Regions from separate parts of the Arthrobacter sp. Soil761 genome, predicted to be linked through region 1. Evidence: riboswitches for the same ligand, from Rfam matches in the RefSeq annotation. Region 1 holds a riboswitch; the other holds the start of a gene.
The links. A riboswitch is a leader RNA that binds a small molecule or an ion and turns the genes downstream of it on or off. The one in region 1 is predicted to bind thiamine pyrophosphate.

Region 1 (5,524 bases):
CCCCGCCGTGGCCCAGGTGCCGGGGGCCGAACAGCAGTTCGTCAAGCACCTTGCCGGTCACGAACTGGTGCTCCGGCTCCTGGAACACCGTCCCCACTCGGGAAATCAGCTGATCCGCCTTCCACCGGTACGGGTCAATGCCGGCACCGCGGCTCAGGTCCATGGTGGCGGAGACCTTTCCGGACACCGGTTCCAGCAGCCCTGCCAGGGTCAGGGCGAAAGTGGACTTACCGGCGCCGTTGGGACCCGTCACGGCGAGCGCCTGCCCGGCGCGCACCTGCGCGGCCAGGCCTTCCTGGACCGGTGACGGCGGAATCTTCCTTAAGCCCTTGCGTCGGGGACGTTCGCGGGCGACTCCCAACTGTTCGGCCGCGAGCAGGAGGTTTCCCGTGCCGGGGGCCGGGACCACCGCCCGGGCACGGGTTGCCGGGACGTAGCCGGGGACCCACACACCGGCGGCGGCCAGCATGGCCCGCGCCTCCGTGAGCACCTGGTCCGGCGGCCCGTCCAGGAGTACGGCAGGATCCGCGGCGGAGCCCGGCTGCAGGACCACGATCCGGTCCACCAGGTCCTTCCACACGGACACCCGGTGCTCCACCACCACCAGCGTGGCCCCGGTCTTGTCCAGGCACCGCGCCACGGCATCGCGGACCTCCAACACGCCGTCCGGGTCCAGGTTGGCGGTTGGCTCATCCAGGAGGATCAGGCCCGGGCGCATGGCCAGGATGCCGGCCAGCGCCAGGCGCTGCTTTTGCCCGCCGGACAGGGCCGACGTCGGGTGGTCCAGCGGCAGGTGGGACAGTCCGACGTCGGCAAGCGCCTCGTGCACGCGCGCCCAGATTGCTTCCCGTGGGACGGCAAGGTTTTCGGCACCGAAGGCGACGTCGTCCCCCACCCGCGACAGGACCACCTGCGTCTCGGGGTCCTGCTGCATAAGTCCGGCGCGCCCGCGCTGGGCGCGGGGCACGGCGCCGTCAACCAGCAGCGAACCCGACTCGTCGGCGTCCCCCGCCTCGCCGCCGTCGTCGTTAATGTCCCCCAGCACCCCTGCGAGCGCATGCAGGAGCGTGGACTTCCCGGCACCCGAGGGGCCGAGCAGGAGCACCCGCTCCCCCGGGCTGATGTCCAGGTCAAGCGCGTGGACGGCAGGCTTGGCCCTGCCGGCATGCCGCCACCCCCAGCCCCGGGCTGTGACGGCGGCAGGGCGGACGGTGCCGCCGTCACGCTGGGCTGGTGCCATCAGGAGAAGACAGGCTCCGTGGCGGCCTTGCGCGAAGCGAAGGAGCTCAGCACGCCCGTACGCGCCAGGCCGCGCGTGGCCAGCCAGGACAGGGCGCCGGCGAGAATGGCGCCGGAGAGGGTGGTCAGCACGATGTACGCCAGCTTGTCCGCACCGGAGTAGGCGATGTTCCAGCCCCACGGTGCGAACGAGTCATTCAGTCCGCAGAAGAATCCAGCCGCGGCGCCTGCCAGCAGGGAGACGGGCAGGTTGAACTTGCGGTAGACGAAGATGGCGAAGATGATTTCCGCGCCGAGGCCCTGGATGAAGCCGGAGAAGAGGACCGAGGCACCGTACTGGGAACCCATGAGGAGTTCCCCGGTGGCGGCCACGGTTTCACAGAACAGGGCGGCTCCGGGCTTGCGGATGATGAGCATTCCCAGCACGCCGGGAATCATCCAGCCGCCCGCCAGCAGCCCGGTCAGGGGCGGGTAGGCGGCATTCATGGGGGCAGAAAGCGCGGCTGCTCCCTGGTCCCACGCCCAGAAAATGACGCCGCCCGCGATGGCCACCAGCGCGGCGACCACGATGTCCACGACGCGCCAGGACTTACTGGTGGTCTTCTTGATTGCTGCAGTACTCATGTGATCCTCCTGGGAAACAGGAGGGGAAAGTGGACCCGGCTGACGGCTGTTGCCGTGCAGCCGCGGCACTTTGAGAACTCGACTCCCTTGCGCCGGTACTAACCGGATCAGGTTCGAGGGTCTGCGGCTGTCCGCACTCTCAGCGCCCACCTGCGGTGCCCGGCTTGTGCCAGGATGTCCGACGGCGGCGCTCCCCTGTCGTTATTAGTGGTGCTTTTGGATGGGTAAGGCTTTTTGAACTGCCCTTCCGGGCGTGGTCAAGTTTACACCTGGCGGGGGTAGATTGAGGGCCATGAGCGCCATTCCACCGGATGTGACCGGATTCGATCCTGATTCCGCCGACGCCCAGCTGGAGGGGTCACTGGAAGCGTCGATCGCCCGCATCGAGGCGGAGGTCCGGGAGCTCCAGTTCCCCGGCTTTTCGCTGGATGACGCGTTGAACCTGGGCCTGCTCCTGGTGGAGCTGGGCAAGGAGCGGTCCCTTCCCATCGCCATCGACATCACCAAGGGCGAGCAGGTCCTGTTCCACGTCGCGCTCCCGGGCGCCACGCCGGACAACGGGCACTGGATCCGCGCCAAGCAGCGCACTGCCGCCCGGTACGAGGTGCCGTCACTTTTGGTGGGGCTTCGCGGCCGGCTGGGCGGCGGCCGGATCGAGGACAACGCCTGGTTCGATCAATCCCGGTATGCAGCCCATGGCGGCGCCTTTCCGATCTACGTCACCGGCGTGGGCGCCGTGGCCACGGTGACCGTCTCCGGGTTGCCGCAGCTGCAGGACCATGACCTGGTGGTTGAGGCGCTGCGCGACATCCTGGGGTCGTCGCTGCGGGATTAGGCGCCGGTTGACCTGCCGCCAACAGGAAGCCTGCTTAGCTTTTATTAGTAATCATGCTTACTATATTGGTTCCCGGGTTTCGAGGAGGACAGGGCATGGGAGTCACCATGGGCGGTCCCGCGTTCGTTCCCGTCACCAGCGCGGCAGACCAAGGAGCACCATGAGAATCCCGGAATCCAGAGGCCCCCTCAGCAACGCCCTGTTCGCACTCCTTGCGCAGGCTCCGGCCGAAGCCGGGACGGGGCTGGACGGGCTGTACCACCTCGCGGCACGGCAGGTGGCCGGCACTAATGACATCATCGGCGACGAGGACATCCAGCTGGCCCTCTTCTGCCTCTACGAGCTCCACTATTCCGGCCTGGCCGGCGTCTCCGACAACTGGGAGTGGGAGCCGGCGTTAATCCGGGTCCGGCAGCTGGTCGAGGCACCGTTTGAGGCAGCCCTCCGTGCTGCCGCGCACCAGGCCGCCGCAGACTTCGAACTGCCTGCCGGTGCCCTGACCAGCGACCAGGTCGCCGACGTCCTGTTCGGCCTCGCAGCCACGGACACCGGGCCCAGCGTCTCCCGCTACGTCGCCAGGAGGGCGGGCCTGGACCAGCTCCGGGAGTTCCTGATCCACAAGTCGATGTACCAGCTGAAGGAAGCCGACCCGCATACATGGGCCATTCCGCGGCTCAGCGGACGGCCCAAGGCGGCCCTGGTGGAAATCCAGGCGGATGAATACGGCGGCGGCCGCCCCGAGCGCATGCACAGCGCGCTGTTCGCCCGGACCATGCGCGGTTTGGGCCTCGACGTCAGCTACGGCGCGTACGTGGATGCCGTCCCCGCCGTCTCCCTCGCGTCCGTCAACCTCATGTCGCTGTGCGGCCTGAACCGGCGGCTCCGGGGTGCCATCACCGGCCACCTGGCGATCTACGAGATGACCTCCTCCCAGCCCAACCGGTTCTACGGCAACGGATTCCGCCGGCACGGTTTCGGCGCGGACATCACCCACTACTTCGATGAGCATGTGGAGGCCGACGCCGTCCACGAGCAGATCGCAGGCCGGGACCTCGCCGGCGGCCTCGTCGAAGCCGAGCCGGAACTCCTCGCGGACGTCCTGTTTGGGGCCACTGCCGCCATGGCCCTCGACGGCCGGCTGTCCGCCCATCTGATGTCCTCATGGGAAGCCGGGGCATCATCGCTGCGGGCGGCCGTACCGGCGGCAGCATGACTACGACGAAAGCGGTGCAGGCATGAAACCCGGACAGCATGGAACAGGATCGGACATGGACCACGAATCCGCCGCGGGCTCCATCGTGGTCTGCCCGGACGGGCCCCTGATCGTCAGGGGTGATTTCGAGATCGTCACCCCATCCGGGGACGCGGTGCCCCGCGACCGCAGGACAGTTGCGTTGTGCCGCTGCGGCGCCTCGGCCATCAAGCCCTACTGCGACGGCACGCACAAGATGATCAAGTTCCGCACCGAGCCGCCCGCGAAGTAGTCCAACAAGCCATTTAGTCCAACAACCTGCCTGCAGCACGCCACGGCCTTGCCCGGACCGGCACGGGCGTACGGCTAGGCTGGAGGCAGTCCGTTTTCCGCCCGCAAGGAGTAATAGGAATGAACCTTTTCATCAAGCTGCTCGGAACCGGGGTGAGCCTCGGCGCAGGCCTGGCCGGCACCAAGCTGGTCAACACCATCTGGGAGAAGACCACCGGGCAGAAAGCCCCCACCGGCAAGAACGAGGATGTCCCCACCAGCCTGCGTTCGGCGTTGACCTTCGCGCTGATCTCGGCGTCGGTCAGCGCCATCATCCAGGTCCTGGCCAACCGCGGCACCCAGCGCGCCATCACCCGCTTCGCCAAGTCGCAGGACATCGTCTAGCTCCCGGCATTACCCGCCGCCGTCGGGGCTGTCTTTCCGGGCAGCCTCGGCGGCGGCTTTTTGCACCACGGCCTCCAGCTCGTCGGCCGTGAGCAGCTCCCGGTGCAGGTGCTTGGTGCGGTACCCCGCGCGGCCCACCATGTGCGCGGACACCGGTACGGTGAGCAGCTGGAAGATCCAGGCAACCACCAGGACAGGCCATACCCACCATGTCCGCATCTGCAGTCCAATAGCCGCCAGCAGCAGGAACAGGCCCAGGACCTGCGGTTTGGTGGCCGCGTGCATGCGGCTCAGCAGGTCGGGGAAGCGGAGCAGGCCGATGGCGGCGCCCAGGGACATGAGCGCCCCCACCACCATGAATACTGCCGAGACGGCGTCGATCCAGCCGTCGGGACCGGACAAGTCAGGATTCATCGGGCTTCACCCTTCGGTCCGCCACAAAACGGGCCACGGTGACGGACCCGATGAAGCCGATGATGGAAATGGCCACCACCGGCATGAGGTTGTTCAGGTGCCGGTTCACGGCCATGTCGATGCACAGGGCTCCGGCCAGGATGGCCAGGAGGACGTCGGCCGCCAGCACCCGGTCCAGCAATGACGGGCCGCGGGCGATCCGCATGATGGCACCGGCCGCAGCAAGCGAGAAGATGACGGCTGTAACAGCCAGGACAACATGCATCACGTGGCGGCCTCCATTCGGACGGCTTCGAGTTCCTCCGGGCTGCCCATGATGCGGATCAGGCCGGCCTCGATGGACCGGACTTCGTTCCGCAGGCCCTCCACGTCCTGCTTGGAGGCGATGTTGAGCGCGTGCAGGTAGAGGGTGGATGTGGAGCGGTCCACCTCGACCACCAGGGACCCCGGGATCAGGGAGATCACGTGGCCGGTGGCGGTGACGATCAGGTCCTGGTGGCTGCGCAGCCTCACCGCAACGACGGCGTTGGTCACCTTGGGGCCGC
Region 2 (5,524 bases), on a different contig from region 1:
TTCATGTCGCCCACCTTGAGCATTACCGTGCCCATGGCGAGGTCGGCAGGAAGAAGATCCTGGCTGCTGGCTGCGTCGGTCATTTGAAGGCTCCTTGTGTTGGAGGCCGTCACTTCGGCGGCCTGTCACATATTAAAATTACTTGAAGCTTCAATTTATTCCAAGTAGCGGAACCAAATAACTCAACGGATGATGCGGCCGCCCAGCACCACGTGCTCCAGCGCCGTGATCGTGTCCGGGGTGGTCCGGGGGTCGTCCCGGCACACCACGACGTCGGCCCGCGCGCCTTCCTCCAGGTTGTCAGCGCCCAGCCACGCACGCGCTGCCCAGCAGGCGGCATCCAGGGCCGCATGCATGGGCAGGCCGGCCCCGCGCAGGGCGAGGATCTCATCTGCGATCCTGCCGTGCCGGATCACGCTGCCTGCGTCCGTGCCGGCAAAGATCCGGACGCCGGCGGCATGGGCCTCCGCCACCCGTTCCAGCCTGCGTTCCCACAGGGCACGCATGTGGGCGGCGTAGCGCGGAAACTTTGCGTCCGCCTGCTCCGCGATATCAGGAAAGGTGGCGATGTTGATGAGGGTGGGCACGATCGGTACGCCCTGCTCCACGAACCGGGGCAGGTGGCGCGGCAGCAGCCCCGTGGCGTGCTCAATGCAGTCAATGCCGGCGTCCAGCATTTGGTCCAGGGTGTCTTCGGCGAAGCAATGTGCCGTGACCCGGGCACCTTCATCATGGGCAGCCTGCACAGCGTCACGCACGACGGCGGCAGGAAAGGAGGGCGCAAGGTCGCCGGCGCTCCGGTCGATCCAGTCGCCCACCAGTTTGACCCAGCCGTCGCCGTCGCGCGCTTGCTTCCGCACGGCCTCCACGAGCCCGTCGGGTTCGACCTCCGCCGCGAAGCCGCGCAGGTAGCGGCGTGTGCGGGCCACATGCCGTCCTGCACGGATCAGTACCGGGAAGTCCCGGCCGCCCTGCATCCAGCGGGTATCGGCAGGTGAGCCGGCGTCGCGGACCAGCAGGGTTCCGGCGTTGAGGTCAGCCAGCGCCTGCTCCCGGGCAACGGCGGGTTCCACCGGGCCGTCGGGACCCAGGCCGATGTGGCAGTGGGCGTCGACGAACCCCGGCAGCACCCAGCCGTCGAGTTCCCGCGCCGGAGGGGCAGCGGGCCGGCTGAACGTGAGCTTGCCGTCCACCGACCAGAGTCCATGGTGTACCCGGTCCGGTGCGGCCAGGACGGGTCCGCGAAAGTAGATGATGTCTGCCATCGGGCTTCCTTTCGATGCCCGGTCAGGCTAGCACCCGCAAATGTGACACCGCCCTTCCGGGGGCCTGTGGTAGCTTCTTCTCTGACCACACGGGAGCCCTTGCAGGGGCTGAGATCGGGCTGACGCAGCCTGCGACCGTTGAACCTGTCCGGGTAATGCCGGCGAAGGAAGTGAGTATTCCCTTGAGTACGCAAAACACCCAGTTGAACCCTGCCCACATGCCGTCCACCGGGGGTTCCGGAGCCGGCTCCACGCCCCAGGTGAACCAGTCCGAAGTGACCCGGTCCCTGGCGTCGCATTCGCTGGCCTATATCGACGACGCCGGGTCCGGCATCCGGGTACCCGTCACGGAAATTGCCCTGGAGCCATCGCCCAACGGCCAGCCGAACGCACCGTTCCGGACCTACCGGACGGCGGGGCCGGGAAGCGACCCCGTCCGCGGCCTGGAGCCCTTCCGCGCGGAGTGGATCGTGGCGCGCGGAGACACCGAGGCCTACAGCGGCAGGGAACGCAACCTGCTCGACGATGGCCGCTCGGCCGTCCGCCGCGGCGCCGCCTCCGCGGAGTGGAAGGGCGCGCAGCCGGTGCCCCGCCGCGCCGTCGACGGCCGGACGGTGACCCAGATGCACTATGCCCGGCAGGGCGTCATCACGCAGGAGATGCGCTTCGTGGCGCTGCGCGAGAACTGCGATGTGGAACTGGTCCGGAGCGAACTGGCCGCCGGCCGCGCCATCATTCCGAACAACATCAACCATCCGGAGTCCGAGCCGATGATCATCGGCAAGGCCTTCCTGGTGAAGATCAACGCCAACATCGGAAACTCGGCCGTGACGAGTTCCATCGCGGAGGAGGTGGACAAGCTCCAGTGGGCCACGCAATGGGGCGCCGACACCGTTATGGACCTGTCCACCGGCGACGACATCCACACCACGCGGGAATGGATCATCCGCAACTCCCCCGTCCCGATCGGCACCGTGCCGATCTACCAGGCCCTGGAGAAAGTCAACGGCGAGGCCAACGCGCTGACCTGGGAAATCTTCCGGGACACCGTCATTGAACAATGCGAGCAGGGCGTGGACTACATGACCATCCACGCCGGCGTGCTGCTTCGCTATGTCCCGCTGACCGCCAACCGGGTGACGGGCATTGTGTCCCGCGGCGGCTCCATCATGGCCGGCTGGTGCCTGGCCCACCACCAGGAGAACTTCCTCTACACGCACTTCGATGAGCTGTGCGGGATCTTCGCGAAGTACGACGTTGCCTTCTCCCTGGGCGACGGTTTGCGCCCCGGTTCGACGGCGGACGCCAACGACGCCGCCCAGTTCGCGGAACTGGACACGCTCGCCGAGCTCACCCAGCGCGCGTGGGAGTACGACGTGCAGGTCATGGTGGAGGGGCCCGGCCACGTTCCCTTCCACCTGGTCCGGGAAAACGTCGAGCGGCAGCAGGAACTCTGCAAGGGGGCCCCGTTTTACACCCTGGGCCCGCTGGTGACAGATGTTGCTCCGGGCTATGACCACATCACCTCAGCGATTGGTGCCACCGAGATTGCCCGTTACGGCACCGCGATGCTGTGCTACGTCACCCCGAAGGAACACCTGGGCCTGCCCAACAAGGACGACGTGAAGACCGGCGTGATCACCTACAAGATCGCCGCGCACGCGGCGGACCTGGCCAAGGGGCACCCGGGGGCGCATGAGCGGGACGACGCCTTGTCCAAGGCGCGGTTCGAATTCCGCTGGCGGGACCAGTTCGCACTGTCCCTGGACCCGGTGACGGCTGAGGCGTTCCACGACGAGACGCTGCCGGCTGAGCCTGCCAAGACGGCGCACTTCTGTTCGATGTGCGGGCCCAAGTTTTGCTCCATGCGGATCAGCCAGGACATCCGCGACGAATTTGGTTCCGCGGAGGCGCAGGCGGCACTGGCCGATGCTGCGGCCGGGATGCGCGGGAAGAGCGAGGAATTCCTGGCGGCCGGCGGCAAGGTCTACCTGCCGGAACTGCGGGTGCCTGCTGACAGCTAGGACGCGCGGGCCGGCTGGCTCCGGCTGACCTGGCTGATGAACTGCCGGATGGCCCGGTCCCCGTCCGGGGAGTCATGGGGCCGGTGTCCTCCCGCGGCAACGCGGTGCAGGGCCCCGGTCTCCCGGAGGTACCCGGCGATTTCCTCGTAGAGCGGTTCCCACCCACCGGTCAGCACCAGCGTGGGCACCCCGGGAACAATGTGCAGCGGCGCCTCCCATGACGGGGCCTGGAGCCGCAGCCTGCGGGCGGACCTTTTTTCTTCCGTGGTGGCGGGCTGCTGGAGGTCGGTGGCGAAGACCCGCCGGACGAATTCGCGCTGGAAGTCTTCGTCGCTGAGCTGGTGGCGCACGTCGAAGAGGGGCTGCATGAGGCTGATGTGGGCGGCAGTGGCCGGGAGTTCCGCTGTCAGGGAGAGGCAGGCCGGTTCCACCAGCGTCAATGAGAAGACCAGGTCCGGACGTTCGACGGCGGCCATCATGGCCGCGATCGCCCCCTGGGAGTGCGCCACCACATGCCCGCCGGCGGCGCCGCGGCCGTCATCGGCAAGGGAGCGCAGGATGATGGCGGTGTCCTCCGCGAAGGACGACTCCAGTGGCTCCGCGAGGACGTCAAAGCCATGGCGGCGGAGGAACAGGGCGTCATAGGACAGTGCCATGCCGTGCTGGCGCGGCCACGCGGCGGCACCGAAGGTTCCGGCGCCGTGCACGAACACTACCCTCTGCTTGAACATGTCCCAACCCTATTCCACGGCACTGACATCCCAAGCAAGCAGCGCCAGGTGTCGTTCTGAGAGGTCAAAACGACACCTGGCGCTGCGTTGCCGGGGAACTGCTACTTGCCCAGGAACTTGTCGAAGCCCTTGGGGAGGTTCAGCTGGGACGGGTCGAAGTCCCCGCCCTGCTGGCCGAAGGCGGCGCCCGTAGGCAGCGCCTTGGCGGCGTTGGCACGGCGGGCTTCCGCTTCTTTGCGCTCCTGGGCAGCCTTGGCCGGGTTGCCGGACTTTGCCTTCTTCTTGGGCGCGTTCTTGGCGTTCTTCCGGGCACCGCCGCCGGCGCCGGGCAGGCCAGGCATCCCCGGCATTCCCGGCATGCCGCCCTGGGCCATCTTCTTCATCATCTTCTGGGCCTGGGCGAAGCGCTCAAGCAGGCCGTTGACCTCGGAGACGTGGACGCCGGAACCACGGGCGATGCGTGCCCGCCGTGAACCGTTGATGATCTTCGGCGCCAGCCGCTCGTGCGGTGTCATGGAGCGGACGATTGCCTCGACGCGGTCGATCTCGCGTTCGTCGAACTGCTCCAGCTGCTGCCGGATGTTCTGTGCACCCGGCATCATCATGAGCATCTTCTTCATGGAGCCCATGTTGCGGATCTGCTGCATCTGGGCCAGGAAGTCCTCAAGGGTGAAGTCTTCCTGGTCGGCGAACTTCTTCGCCATCCGGGCGGCCTCATCCTTGTCCCAGGCCTTTTCGGCCTGTTCGATGAGGGTGAGGATGTCGCCCATATCCAGGATGCGCGAGGCCATCCGGTCCGGGTGGAAGAGTTCGAAATCGTCCAGGCCTTCGCCGGTGGAGGCGAACATGACCGGCTTGCCGGTGACCGACGCGACTGAAAGAGCGGCACCGCCTCGGGCGTCGCCGTCGAGCTTGGACAGCACGATGCCCGTGAAGTTCACGCCTTCGTCGAAGGCGAGGGCCGTGTTCACGGCGTCCTGGCCGATCATGGAGTCGATCACGAACAGGACTTCGTTGGGCACGATGGCACGGCGGATCTGGCGCGCCTGTTCCATCATGTCGGCGTCCACGCCCAAGCGGCCGGCCGTGTCAACGATGACGACGTCGTGCAGCTTCTGGCGTGCTTCCTCGACGCCGGCGCGGGCGACGGCGACGGGGTCGCCGGCGGGCTGGTCCAGCTCGGTGGAGGTGGCACCCGGGTGCGGGGCGAAGACGGGGACCTTTGCCCGCTGGCCCACCACCTGGAGCTGGGTGACGGCGTTAGGGCGCTGCAGGTCGCAGGCCACCAGCATGGGGCTGTGCCCCTGGGCCTTCAGCCACTTGGACAGCTTGCCCGCAAGGGTGGTCTTGCCGGCACCCTGGAGGCCGGCGAGCATGATGACGGTGGGGCCGTTCTTGGCCAGCCGGATCCGCCGGGTTTCGCCGCCCAGGATCTCGACGAGTTCCTCATTGACGATCTTGACGATCTGCTGGCCGGGGTTCAGTGCCGCAGAGACCTCGGCAC

Region 2: another riboswitch for thiamine pyrophosphate. It lies ahead of thiC (phosphomethylpyrimidine synthase ThiC); the one in region 1 lies ahead of ASG79_RS13855 (ECF transporter S component).

What each region holds. Positions count from the first base shown of each region.
Region 1 is NZ_LMSF01000023.1:373,035-378,558, forward strand. Features, by position in the region: gene ASG79_RS13850 (ABC transporter ATP-binding protein) at 1-1,240, opposite strand, end outside; gene ASG79_RS13855 (ECF transporter S component) at 1,240-1,863, opposite strand; TPP riboswitch at 1,930-2,070, opposite strand; gene ASG79_RS13860 (heme-degrading domain-containing protein) at 2,156-2,698, shown strand; gene ASG79_RS13865 (iron-containing redox enzyme family protein) at 2,859-3,911, shown strand; gene ASG79_RS13870 (CDGSH iron-sulfur domain-containing protein) at 3,967-4,182, shown strand; gene ASG79_RS13875 (DUF4235 domain-containing protein) at 4,302-4,565, shown strand; gene mnhG (monovalent cation/H(+) antiporter subunit G) at 4,575-4,979, opposite strand; gene ASG79_RS13885 (monovalent cation/H+ antiporter complex subunit F) at 4,969-5,244, opposite strand; gene ASG79_RS13890 (Na+/H+ antiporter subunit E) at 5,244-5,524, opposite strand, start outside.
Region 2 is NZ_LMSF01000001.1:222,758-228,281, forward strand. Features, by position in the region: gene ASG79_RS01085 (VOC family protein) at 1-83, opposite strand, end outside; gene ASG79_RS01090 (amidohydrolase family protein) at 183-1,265, opposite strand; TPP riboswitch at 1,345-1,452, shown strand; gene thiC (phosphomethylpyrimidine synthase ThiC) at 1,484-3,289, shown strand; gene ASG79_RS01100 (alpha/beta fold hydrolase) at 3,286-4,020, opposite strand; gene ffh (signal recognition particle protein) at 4,122-5,524, opposite strand, start outside.